One region of the Hymenobacter arcticus genome, then DNA from elsewhere that is predicted to be linked to it. Evidence: riboswitches for the same ligand, from Rfam matches in the RefSeq annotation. Region 1 holds a riboswitch; each other region holds the start of a gene.
The links. A riboswitch is a leader RNA that binds a small molecule or an ion and turns the genes downstream of it on or off. The one in region 1 is predicted to bind cobalamin.
Positions count from the first base shown of each region.

Region 1 (3,707 bases):
GCAGCACCTCTACATCGACGCGCTCACGAGCATTGTGTCGTCGGCGGCGCTGGTGCTGGTGCACTTCACGGGCATTATTCAGTTTGATGCGGGCGCGGCGCTGGCGCTGGGCGGCTTCATCCTCTACAACGGCTACAAGATGCTGCGCAGCGCCGTGGGCGGCCTCATGGACGAGAGCGACATCAGTACCGTGGCCGAAGTCATTGCCGAGCTACAGCGCCTGCGCCGCCCCGCCTGGATTGACGTGCACAACCTGCGCGTGCAGCGCTACGGCGCCAACCTGCACATCGACTGCCACATGCAGATGCCCTATTATTTCTCGCTGGAGAAGGTGCACACCGAGCTGCACGAGATTGAGGAGCTGATTCGGGCCCGCTTCGCCGCCGTCGAAATCGAGATGTTTGTGCACGCCGACCCCTGCTCGTTTGCCGCCTGCTCGCTGTGCCACATGCCCGAGTGCCCCGTGCGCCGCCACCCCTTCGAGCAGGAAATCGTGTGGGATATCCACAACGCCGTGAAGGACGAGCGCCACCACCTTGTCATTTAACAGTTATCAATTAACATTTAACAGCTTTTCCACTCGCCTAGTGTGTTAAGAAGCACTATTAAATGTTAATTGATAACTATTAAATGAAAGTCACTTGGCTGGACTCGTCCACTTGCTGTCTTTCACCCGAAAGCGCCAGGGCAGGGCCACGGCTTCATCGCCAGCGTACTCCAGCCCTACGCGCGAGCTGGCGATAACCTGCTCATCAGCAAGTACTTCGCCGGCATCTTCTATCCAGATGCGGGGGCCGCTGAGCAACTCGCCGTTGAGGGCCGGCGTGAGGCCTAGCGCCTGGCTGAGCACGCCGGGGCCGGCGGTGAGGTTGCGGGCCAGCTTGGGCAGGCCGCGGCGGCGCAGCATAATCTCTTGTCCCTCAAGTGGTTCTATGGCCCGAATAAGCACCGCATCGGGGTGCGCCGCATCATTCGCAGTGAGGTTGAATAGGGTGTGCACCCGGTACACGGTGTAGAGGTAGGCGTGGCCGCCGGGCTGGTACAGGGCCTGCGCCTGCCGGGCCTTGCGCTGCAAATGCAGCGTAATGCTGGGGTCGCCCTCGTGCCGGTAGGCCTCCGTTTCGACGATGCGGCCGGTGGTCAGCTCGCCATCGATTTCGGTACATACCACCTTACCCAGCAGTTCGCGGGCAATGGTGAGTACATCGGAGCGCTGGAAGAAGGCCAGGGGGAGCACGTTTTTGTCTGAAATAACTGTCATGGCGAGCGTAACGAAGTGGAGCGCGGCAATCGCACCTGAACGACTTAGGTGTACTTCGTTCTGGGGCGATTGCCGCGCTCCACTTCGTTACGCTCGCCATGGCAGACGGTTTTGATGCGTCTGGCAGGGGCCACACGCGTGCCCGCAAAGTATTGTACCTTTGCCCTTGCCACGGTGACCAGACTCCTACCCACGGAGCGAGGTTGAAAAGGGAATCCGGTTCAAGGCCGGAGCTGTCCCCGCAACTGTACGCGCTACATCGGGGTGGGCACCCCAAGCCACTGCCGGCCTTGGTTATCAGCTGATAATCAGGCTAGTGGGAAGGCCGCCCACCCGGCAGCGCAAGCCAGGAGACCTGCCAGGGCATTACCAGGTTCAGCGCTCGCGGAGGACGAGCGGAGAATGAGAGCACCCGCCCCACCCGGTTCACCCGAACCGCTACCCGGCAGCTGCTTTCAGCCTCAGCCCCAGCGTGTTTTCTGGCTTCGGCCGGTAAGCTTCGTGAAGGTTTTGAGCTGAATTTTCGCTTGAAAATTTAGTTCGTGTTGATTTCGCTCCTTTCCAACGCTCCTTTTCCCAGCCCCCGCGGCTGGCGGCTACCCAGCGCCCTCTTGGCGGCGCTGCTGGCCGCCGGCCCCACCGCGCACGCCCAAACCACCCCGGCCCCGCGCCCCGACACGCTGCTGAGCACCCGCCGCCACCGGCTGGCCGAGGTGCGGGTGCAGGCCGTGCGGCCCAGTCGCTTTGCCGTGGGCAGCCGGCAGGTGGTGCTCGATTCGCTGGCCCTGGCGCAATACCGGGGCGGCACCCTGGTGGAGCTGCTGGAGGAGCGCACACCGCTGTATTTCAAGAACTACGGGCCGGGGCAGCTGGCTTCCATTGCGCTGCGAGGCACGGCTTCGCGCCACACGGCAGTGCTGTGGCAGGGGTTTAATATCAATATTCCATCGCTGGGCGAGGCCGATTTTGCCATTTTGCCGGTGGGCGCGGCTACTAGCATTGCGGTGCAGCCGGGGCCGGCGGCGGCGCTCTACGGCAGCGGGGCCATTGGCGGGGTGGTGCTGCTCGATACCGAAACCGACTGGCAGCCCGGCCTGCGCGGCAGCCTGCAAGCTGATGCGGGCAGCTTTGGCCTGCGCGGCGGCAGCCTGGCGGTGCGCGGGGCTACGGCCCGCGTGGCGGCCCGCACCACCGCCAGCTGGCGCACCGCCCAAAACGACTACCCCTACACCCTGCAAGAGGCGCGGGGAACGGCGCGCTACCGCCTCACCAACGCGGTGCTGCACCACCAGTGGAGCCTGAGCCAGGACGTGGCCCTGCGCCTGGGCGCGGCCGGCGAGCTCACGGCTACCGCCTGGCTCACCGACACCGACCGCGACATCATGCCCAGCGTGTACGCCGCGCCCACCCAAACCCGGGAGTTTGACCAGAGCCGCCGCCTGCTGCTGGGCTACCGGCACCTGGCTTCGGCCCGGCGGCAGTGGTCGGTGCGCGGGGCGTGGTTTGAGGACGTGCTCGACTACCAGGATGGCGGCGCCATCAGCCGCTCGCGCATGCGCACCACCCAGGTCCAGGCCGAGCACACCGCCGCGCTGGGTGAGCGCGGCAGCCTGCGCGTGGGCGCTGAGGCCCAGCATTTTGCCGCGGCCATCGATGGCTACGGCCCCACCGCCGTATCTGAAAACCGGGCCGCCGCCTTTGCCCTCCTGCGCTACGACCCGCGCCCCGGCCTGCGGCTGTCGGGCAACCTGCGCCAGGCGCTTTTGCCCGGCGGGGCGACCCCACTCACGCCCACCGTGGGCGTGGAGTGGGACTGGCTAGGCCGCCAAACCGCCCTCACTGACTCAACCCACTCGGTGCTCACGCTCAAGGCCAGCGCCTCGCGCAGCTACCGCGCGCCCACGCTTAATGAGCGCTACTGGCGGCCCGGCGGCAACCCCGACCTGCGCCCCGAAACCGGCTGGGGCTATGAGGCGGGCGCGCAGCTGCGCTACCCCCTCGGCTCGCGGGCCAGCCTGCTGTTCGAAGCCACCGCCTTCCACCAGCTCGTGGACGACTGGGTGCAGTGGATACCTAATAATCAGGGTATCTGGAGCCCCAACAACCTGCGCCAGGTGCGCAGCCAGGGCCTCGAAACCAGCGCCGCCTACCGCCTGCGCTACCTGCGCTACCGCCTGCACGCCCGCGCCGCTTACAGCCTCACGCACACCACCAAGGTGCTGGGCGCGGCCGCCGACTACGACCCCGTGGGCGTGCAGCTCATGTTTGTGCCCCGCCACCAGGCCACCGTAGTGGCCGACCAGCAGTGGGGCGGCTGGCTGCTGAGTACCCAGGCCAGCGCCACCGGCCGGCGCTACACCGATGCCGCCGCCTCGGCATTTTTGCCGGCCTACGCGGTGGCGGGGGCCACGCTGGGCTACACTTGGCACCTGGCGGGCTGCGACTT
Region 1 is NZ_BAAGXF010000002.1:597,985-601,691, reverse strand. It holds gene ACYVGC_RS06140 (cation diffusion facilitator family transporter) at 1-547, shown strand, start outside; gene ACYVGC_RS06135 (DNA-3-methyladenine glycosylase) at 638-1,261, opposite strand; cobalamin riboswitch at 1,417-1,638, shown strand; gene ACYVGC_RS06130 (TonB-dependent receptor) at 1,804-3,707, shown strand, end outside.

Region 2 (3,707 bases), on a different contig from region 1:
CAGCAGGGCGCGGGTGAGGTGGGGCACAGCGATACCCACAAACCCAATGGGCCCGCAAAAAGCCGTGATGCTACCCGCTAATAAGCTTGTGCTCAGAATAATAAGCGTGCGCGAGCGGCGCACGCGCAAGCCCAGGCTGCGGGCGTAGTTTTCGCCCAGCAGCAAGGCATTCAGCGGCTTGGCCGAGGCCATGGCTAGTACCAAGCCGGCCCCAACCACCGTGGCTAGCACCGTCAGGTGCGGCCCCGTGACGCCGCCCAGCGCCCCAAACGTCCAGAGTAAATACTCCTGAATTTGCTCGGGGGCGCTGAAATACTGCCATAGGCTGACGATGGCCCCGGTCACGCTGGCCACCATCAGGCCCACAATGAGCAGCACCACATTGTCGCACACCCGCGCCGCCAGGGTTAGCACCAGGGACATTACCAGGGCCGCGCCGGCCGTGGCCGCCAGCACCAGCGCCCAGCTGCCGGCCAGCCCCAGCTGCCGCACGGCCAGGGCACTCGTCACGCCGCCGCCCGTGAGCATTACCAGGGCCACGCCCAGCCCCGCGCCCGCCGTGAGGCCCAGCGCCGACGGCCCGGCCAGCGGGTTGCGGAAGAGCGTCTGCATCTGCAAGCCGCTCACGGCCAGACCACTACCTACGGCTAGCGCCGTAAGTGCTTTGGGCAGCCTGATTTGATGCACAATGAAAGCCGTGGCCGTGTCGGCCGCCGGACCGTAGCCCAGCAGGTGGCGCGCCACCGTGCCCACCGGAATGCGCACCGGCCCCAGCGCCACATCGAGCACGAAGGCCACCACAACCAGCACAACCAGCAGCAGGAGCCCCTGCACCAGCCGGGGGCCGGGCCGCGCAGCGGGGCCCGGTGCAAGCGAGGGCTGGCTCATCGCAGTGGTTGGTAATAGCGGAGCGTCCAGGTGGGCAGCAGCTCGGGGTGTAGAATGTGGAGCAGGTCGGCCAGTAGCAGGTCGGGGTGCATGGCCCCCGATTCCCAGTAGTCGTTGGAGCCCTGGGCGTTGGTACGCAGGGTGTTATTGAAAATCCGGTTGTTCCGGACGGGGGCGAAAGCGGCGTAGCGGGCATCCTGCGCCAGCAGGCCGGCTTTGGAGGTAAGCGTGCCAATGTGCAGCCAGTAGTCGGCCGCCAGCGCCACCGGGGCTACTGCCTCAAACGACAAGGCTACGCTGCCACCGGGGGCCTTGGTGCGGTCCCAGTGGTAGGTGGCACCCGCGTCGCGCAGAAACTGGGCCATGTAGCTATCCGCATCGGGCACGTACCACACGTCTTTAAAGGGCAGGCCGACCACTACGCTGGGTTGCCGGGTGGCCTGCTTGCCCAGCGCGGCCAGGCGCTGGTACTCGCGGGCCACGGCGTCGAACTTTTGGTTGACCACGACTTCCTTGTTGAGCAGGGCGGCCAGCACTTTCACCCACTCGGCGCGGGCCAGGGGCGTGGTCTCGACCCACTCCGAATTGATAATGACCGGGATACCCGCCGCGTGCAGGGTTTGAAATTGGTCGGCGCGCTCGCCGGGCCAGCCGGTGGTCATTACCAGGTCGGGGTGGTGGGCCACCAGCAGCTCGTTGTTCAGCTCCTTGCCCTGGCCTACCTCGTAGAGCTGGCCGGTGGCAATGCGCTGCCGCACCCGCGCCGCCGACACGTACTGCAAGCTGCCCACGCCCACCAGCACATCGGCGGCCCCCAGAAAATCGGCCAGCGCCACGTGCATCGACGACAAGCCTACGAGGCTGCGAATCGGCGTTTCGATAACCTGCGCATCGGGGTAGCCGGCCGGGCGCGCGGCCCCGCGCGGCACCAGCAGGTAGCGCCTGGCCGTGGCCGCCGGCTCGGTGGGGATTTGAATGGTGATTACCTTGTAGTTACCCGCGTACGCCAGGCGAAAGCCCTTGGCGTATTGCACCGAGGTGCGCCCGGGCGCCGGGGCCGGGCGGGCGGGCACGGCGGGGCGAGCTACTGGCACCGCCGTGCCCGCCCGGGCGGGCCGCACTTGCCCCAGCCCAACCAGGTGGCTCGTTAGCAAAGTAGCTAGTAAACAACTAGTTCGCCAGGTAAAAAAAGGGGAAGCTAGGCCCCCGGCGCGGCCGGGGGTAGGCGAGGAGTGGGGCATGGTACGGCGCGCTTTTCTACCGAAAGCGGTGGGTGAAGGAGGCAACGGCAGGTCTTCTGACTTCCCCCCGGCCGATGGCCTTCCCATTCCCGCAAGAACAGTGGCGCCACGTATCGGCCGGTTGGCAACTGGGGTCACAGCAGCGGCGACTGTCTCGGTTTCGCACCGAATTCCCTTTTAAAGCCGCCCCGCACCGCGGAAGCGACTACCCTTGCTCGGTTGCAAAGGTAGCACTGCCCGCCAGTGGCTGGCCCCTTGGCCCCAGGGCTGCCCGCGCCACCGTTCGGCCCCGCGGCCTACAAGTGGTCGAGGCGCCCGCCATCCACGCGCATCTCGGCGCCCTGCACAAAGGCGGCATCGTCGGAGGCGAGGTAGGCCACGGCGGCGGCCACGTCTTCGGGCTTGCCCACGTCGCTGGGGTTGATTTTTTCGACGCCCGACTTCACGTTGGGGTTGTTCCAGAGCATGGGCGTGTCGATGGCCCCCGGCAGCACTACGTTGGTACGCAGGCCTTTGGGCTTGCCCTCAATCACCGATGAGCGGGTGAGCGACAGTACGGCGGCCTTGGCGGCGGCGTAGGGGGCCACCAGCGCCTCGGTGGCCACGGCGTGGATGCTGGCTACGTTCACGATGTTGCCGCCCGGCTTCATGTGCAAAAACGCCTGCTTGGTGAAGTAAAACGCGCCCAGCAAGTCCACGCCCAGCACACGCAGCCAGTCGTCGCCGGTGAGTTCTTCGAGGGGCTTAAAATGCATGAGGCCCGCGTTATTCACCACCACGTCGAGGCGGCCAAACTTGGTGAGCGTGGCGGCCACGGTAGCAATTACCTGGTCTTCCTGGGCTACGTTGCAGAGGCTGGTGAGCACGTCGGGCGCGCCGGCATCTTTCAGCACGGGGGCGGCCTGGTCGAGGTTGGCCTGGTTGATATCGGCCAGCACGAGGCGGGCGCCTTCCGAAGCCAGGCGCTTGGCAATGGCCAGGCCGATGCCGCTGGCCCCACCCGTAATTATGACTACTTTATCCTGGAAACGCATGATGTAGAGCGGTGTAGCGTGGACTCTGCGAGTCCGCGCGTGGGAACGTTAGGGTAAGAGATTGGCAAGTGGCGCAACGCGCGGACTCGCAGAGTCCACGCTACCTCCTTACTTAATGGTTGGCTTGCAGCGGCGCGTTGGCGGTGGTGGTAGAGGGCTGGGCCTGGGCCTGCTGGCTGGCCTCTTTTTGCTGCCGGGCCCAGGCGGCGTTGCTTTCCTGGGGCATGATGAGGGGCACTTGCAGGCAGGCCGTTTGGGTGGGCAGCACCTGCTTCCACTGGCTGATGAGCTTTTTATAGGCCTCGCCCACGGGACGGATATTACGATTTAAGTCGTAGAGGCCCAAGGGGTTGAGGTTGCCGTTGTTTTCGCGTAGGGCGGTGTCCCAATCCACTTGGTCGGTGAGCGAATACCAGGTAAAGCCCAGGATAGGCACGCCGTCGTTGCGCACGCGCAGCACGTTGGCCCACTCTTTCCAGAGCCAGTTCACGGCTTCGTCGCCGTTGGGGCCCTGCCAGAGGTTGGTTTCGGTGTGCATCACGGG
Region 2 is NZ_BAAGXF010000003.1:45,810-49,516, forward strand. It holds gene ACYVGC_RS06655 (iron chelate uptake ABC transporter family permease subunit) at 1-888, opposite strand, end outside; gene ACYVGC_RS06660 (TroA family protein) at 885-2,042, opposite strand; cobalamin riboswitch at 2,159-2,357, opposite strand; gene ACYVGC_RS06665 (SDR family NAD(P)-dependent oxidoreductase) at 2,426-3,163, opposite strand; gene ACYVGC_RS06670 (glycoside hydrolase family 1 protein) at 3,276-3,707, opposite strand, start outside.
Region 2: linked by a shared signal. The riboswitch ahead of ACYVGC_RS06660 (TroA family protein) and the one ahead of ACYVGC_RS06130 (TonB-dependent receptor) in region 1 are both predicted to bind cobalamin.

Region 3 (3,707 bases), on a different contig from region 1:
CTCGCCATGACAGACGACCTTTGTACTAATTAGCAACACTCAAGTACCAAGCTCATGCCCGCCACCATCGTCCTCAAAAACGGAAAAGACCACTCCCTGCGCCGCCGCCACCCCTGGGTATTTTCGGGGGCCATTGCCCGCGCCCTGGGCGAGCCGGCCGAGGGCGCGGCCGTGCGCGTAGAGACCCAGGCGGGTGAATTACTGGGCGTGGGCCACTACTCGGGCAGCGGCTCCATCGCGGTGCGCATGCTGGATTTTGGGCCGGAAGCGGAAATGCCAACCGCTGATTTCTGGGTGAAGCGCCTGGCCAATGCCTACGCGCTGCGCCAGCGCCTAGCCCTCACGGGCACGGCCGATACCAACGTTTTCCGGCTGGTGCACGCCGAGGGCGACGGCCTACCGGGCCTCATCATCGACGTGTATGGCGACGTGGCCGTGGTGCAGGCGCACAGCGTGGGCATGTACCGCGCCCGCCCCGAAATAGCTGATGCCCTGCAAGTTGTGTTTGGCGACAAGCTGCGCGCCATCTACGACAAGAGCGCCGAAACCACGCCCGGCCACGCCGTAGGCGACAACAAGAATGGCTACCTCTTCGGTGAAAGCACCGGCCAAGAGCACTTGGTGCACGAAAACGGCCACCAGTTTGCCGTGGACTGGGAAACGGGCCAGAAAACCGGTTTCTTCATCGACCAGCGCGACAACCGCGCCCTGCTGGCCCGCTACTCGCCCGGTCGCCGCGTGCTCAATACGTTTTGCTACACCGGCGGCTTCTCGGTGTACGCCCTCGAAGCCGGCGCCGAGTTGGTGCACTCCGTCGATAGCAGTAAGAAAGCTATTGCTTTAACTGAGCGCAATGCCGAGCTTTCGCACCACGCTGACCGCCACGCCGCCTACCCCGACGACGTGCTCACCTTCCTCAAAAGCCACTCGGCCGAGTACGACCTGCTGGTGCTCGACCCGCCCGCGTTTGCTAAGCACCTCAGCGCCCGCCACGCCGCCCTCATGGGCTACAAGCGCCTCAACGCGGCCGGCATTGCCCACCTCGCACCGGGCGGTCTGCTGTTCACGTTCTCGTGCTCGCAAGTAGTTAGCCCTGAGTTGTTTGAGGGCGCCGTACTGGCCGCCGCTATTGAGGCTGGCCGGCCGGCGCGCATCCTGCACCGCCTCACCCAGCCCGCCGACCACCCGGTAAGCCTCTTTCACCCCGAGGGCGCGTACTTGAAGGGCCTGGTGCTGGCTGTGGAGTAACTCGCAGAAAATCAGAACGTCATGCTGAACGCAGTGAAGCACCTCGCTCGCGCCGCTGGATTAATAACTCTAGCGGCGTAAGCGAGGTGCTTCACTGCGTTCAGCATGACGTTTTTTTTACCCACACTTTACACTGTCGCTTCCACCGGCCTAAGTGGCGTGGGGCGGCGCTGGTCGTCCACGGCCACGAACGTGAACGAGCCAGTCACGGCTAGCAGCCGACCCTCCGCGTACATCTGCTCTACAAATAGCTCGACGCGCACTTGCAGGCTAGTACGGCCCACATGCACCACATTACCAATGAGTTCGACCAGCGTGCCGCCGGGGATGGGGTGCGTAAAATCCACTTTATCGGAGGATACCGTCACCATTTTGAGGCGCGAAAAGCGGGTAGCCGTGATGAAGGCCACCTCGTCCATCAGCATGAGCGTGGCCCCGCCGAAGAGCGTGTCGTAGTGGTTAGTCGTGTTCGGAAATACGGCTTTGAAGATGCGCGTTTCGGCGCGGGCAATCTGGTCGGCGAGGGCTATCATAGGGCTGAAAAGAAAAAATGACGCGTCCACGGCGCTCGTTTTTTCATCTTCTCCCAACTTGCTAAAGCACTCATTCAGACCCAGCTACGCCCGCCCCGGCCACCGCACACGCAATAGCCGGGCCGCCAGCGTGCCAAACCTGATGCGGAGCCCCAAAGCGCGGAGGAAGCATCAAATGGCGGCCGGCAGGTCTCCTGACTTTGTACCATGCCACCCCCTCCTTCTCGGCCGAAGCCAATGGAAACTTGCGGGGTGGCACTGGGTGGGTACTTACAGTAGCGCGTCTGTGCGGGAGTTTCACCCGCTTCCCTTTTCATTCCGATGGCCCAGGCGGGCAGTCGAAAACCGGCCGCTGGTTGATTTATAAAAAATCGAAGCAGCAGTAAACCGCCGCGAAGGTAGCGCGTATTTTCGGCGGGCCGAGGCAAACTTATCACCCCGGACTAGCGGTTAGCAGCGTAGTGTTTACGAAAAAGAAACTTTCGCCCACCCGTCAGCCCGTGGCCATTATTGGGGCGGGCGTGGCGGGGCTGGCCGCCGCGGCGCGGCTAGCGGTGGCCGGGCACCCGGTCACGGTATTTGAGGCCAGCAGTTCGTTTGGGGGCAAAATGCACCAGTTTGAACTGCCCGGCGGCTACCGCTTCGACGCGGGGCCGTCGCTGTTCACGCTGCCGCAGCTGGTGGACGATGTCTTCCGGCTGGCCCACTGCGACCCGGCCGACTACTTCCGCTACGAGCGCCTCGACCCCATCACCAACTACTTCTTTGCCGACGGCACGCGCCTCACCGCCTGGGCCGACGCGGCGAAGTTTGCCGCCGAGGTCGAGCAAAAGCTGGGTACACCGGCCGCCGCCGTGGCGCAGTTTCTGGCCCGTAGCGGCCGGGCCTACAATGCCACGGCGGGCACCTTTTTGCACAAGTCGCTGCATAAAGCGGGCACCTACCTCAGCTCCGAAACGCTGAAGGCCGTGGCCGCCCTGCCCAGCCTGGGCCTCACCGGCACCATGCACGCCCGCCACGAAAAGGCCTTTGGTCAGGACGCGCGCTTAGTGCAACTCTTTGACCGTTACGCTACTTACAATGGCTCCGACCCCTACCAGGCCCCGGCCACGCTTTCGCTCATTCCGCACCTGGAGCACGGCATTGGCGCGTTTTACCCCGAGGGTGGCATCTACGCCATTGCCAGCAGCCTGCACCGGCTGGCCGAGGAGTTTGGGGTGAAATTTCGGTTCAACGAGCCGGTGCGCGAGATTCTCACGGCCGGCCCCCTCATCACCGGCCTGCGCACCGACCTCGATATTTACGACTTCACGCAGGTGGTCAGCAACATGGACGTGGTGCCCACCTACCGCCGCCTGCTACCCAGCCAGCCAGCCCCCGAGCGCACCCTGAGCCAGCCGCGCTCATCGTCGGCACTCATTTTTTACTGGGGCATAGCCCGCGAATTTGCAGAGCTAGACCTGCACAATATCTTCTTCTCGGCCGATTATAAGGCCGAGTTCGACGCCATTTTTCAGGAGAAAACCGTGGCTGATGACGTGACCATCTACGTCAACATCACCTCCAAAAAAACGCCCGCCGACGCCCCCGCCGGCCACGAAAACTGGTTTGTGATGGTGAACGTGCCCCACGACGAGGGCCAGGACTGGGTGGCCCTCGCCGCCCACACCCGCCGCGTGGTACTGGCCAAGCTCAGCCGCACGCTGGGCACTGACCTAGAGCCACTTATCAAGGCCGAAAAAGTGTGGACGCCGCCCGGTATCGCAGCCGATACGTCGTCGTTTGGCGGTGCGCTCTATGGCAGCTCCAGCAACAATGCGCTGGCGGCTTTTTTGCGGCACCCCAACTTTTCGGGCCGGCTGCCGGGGCTGTACTTTTGCGGCGGCTCGGTGCACCCGGGCGGCGGCATTCCGCTGTGCTTACTTT
Region 3 is NZ_BAAGXF010000009.1:45,756-49,462, reverse strand. It holds gene ACYVGC_RS15530 (class I SAM-dependent rRNA methyltransferase) at 55-1,248, shown strand; gene ACYVGC_RS15525 (acyl-CoA thioesterase) at 1,377-1,781, opposite strand; cobalamin riboswitch at 1,949-2,146, opposite strand; gene crtD (phytoene desaturase family protein) at 2,243-3,707, shown strand, end outside.
Region 3: linked by a shared signal. The riboswitch ahead of ACYVGC_RS15525 (acyl-CoA thioesterase) and the one ahead of ACYVGC_RS06130 (TonB-dependent receptor) in region 1 are both predicted to bind cobalamin.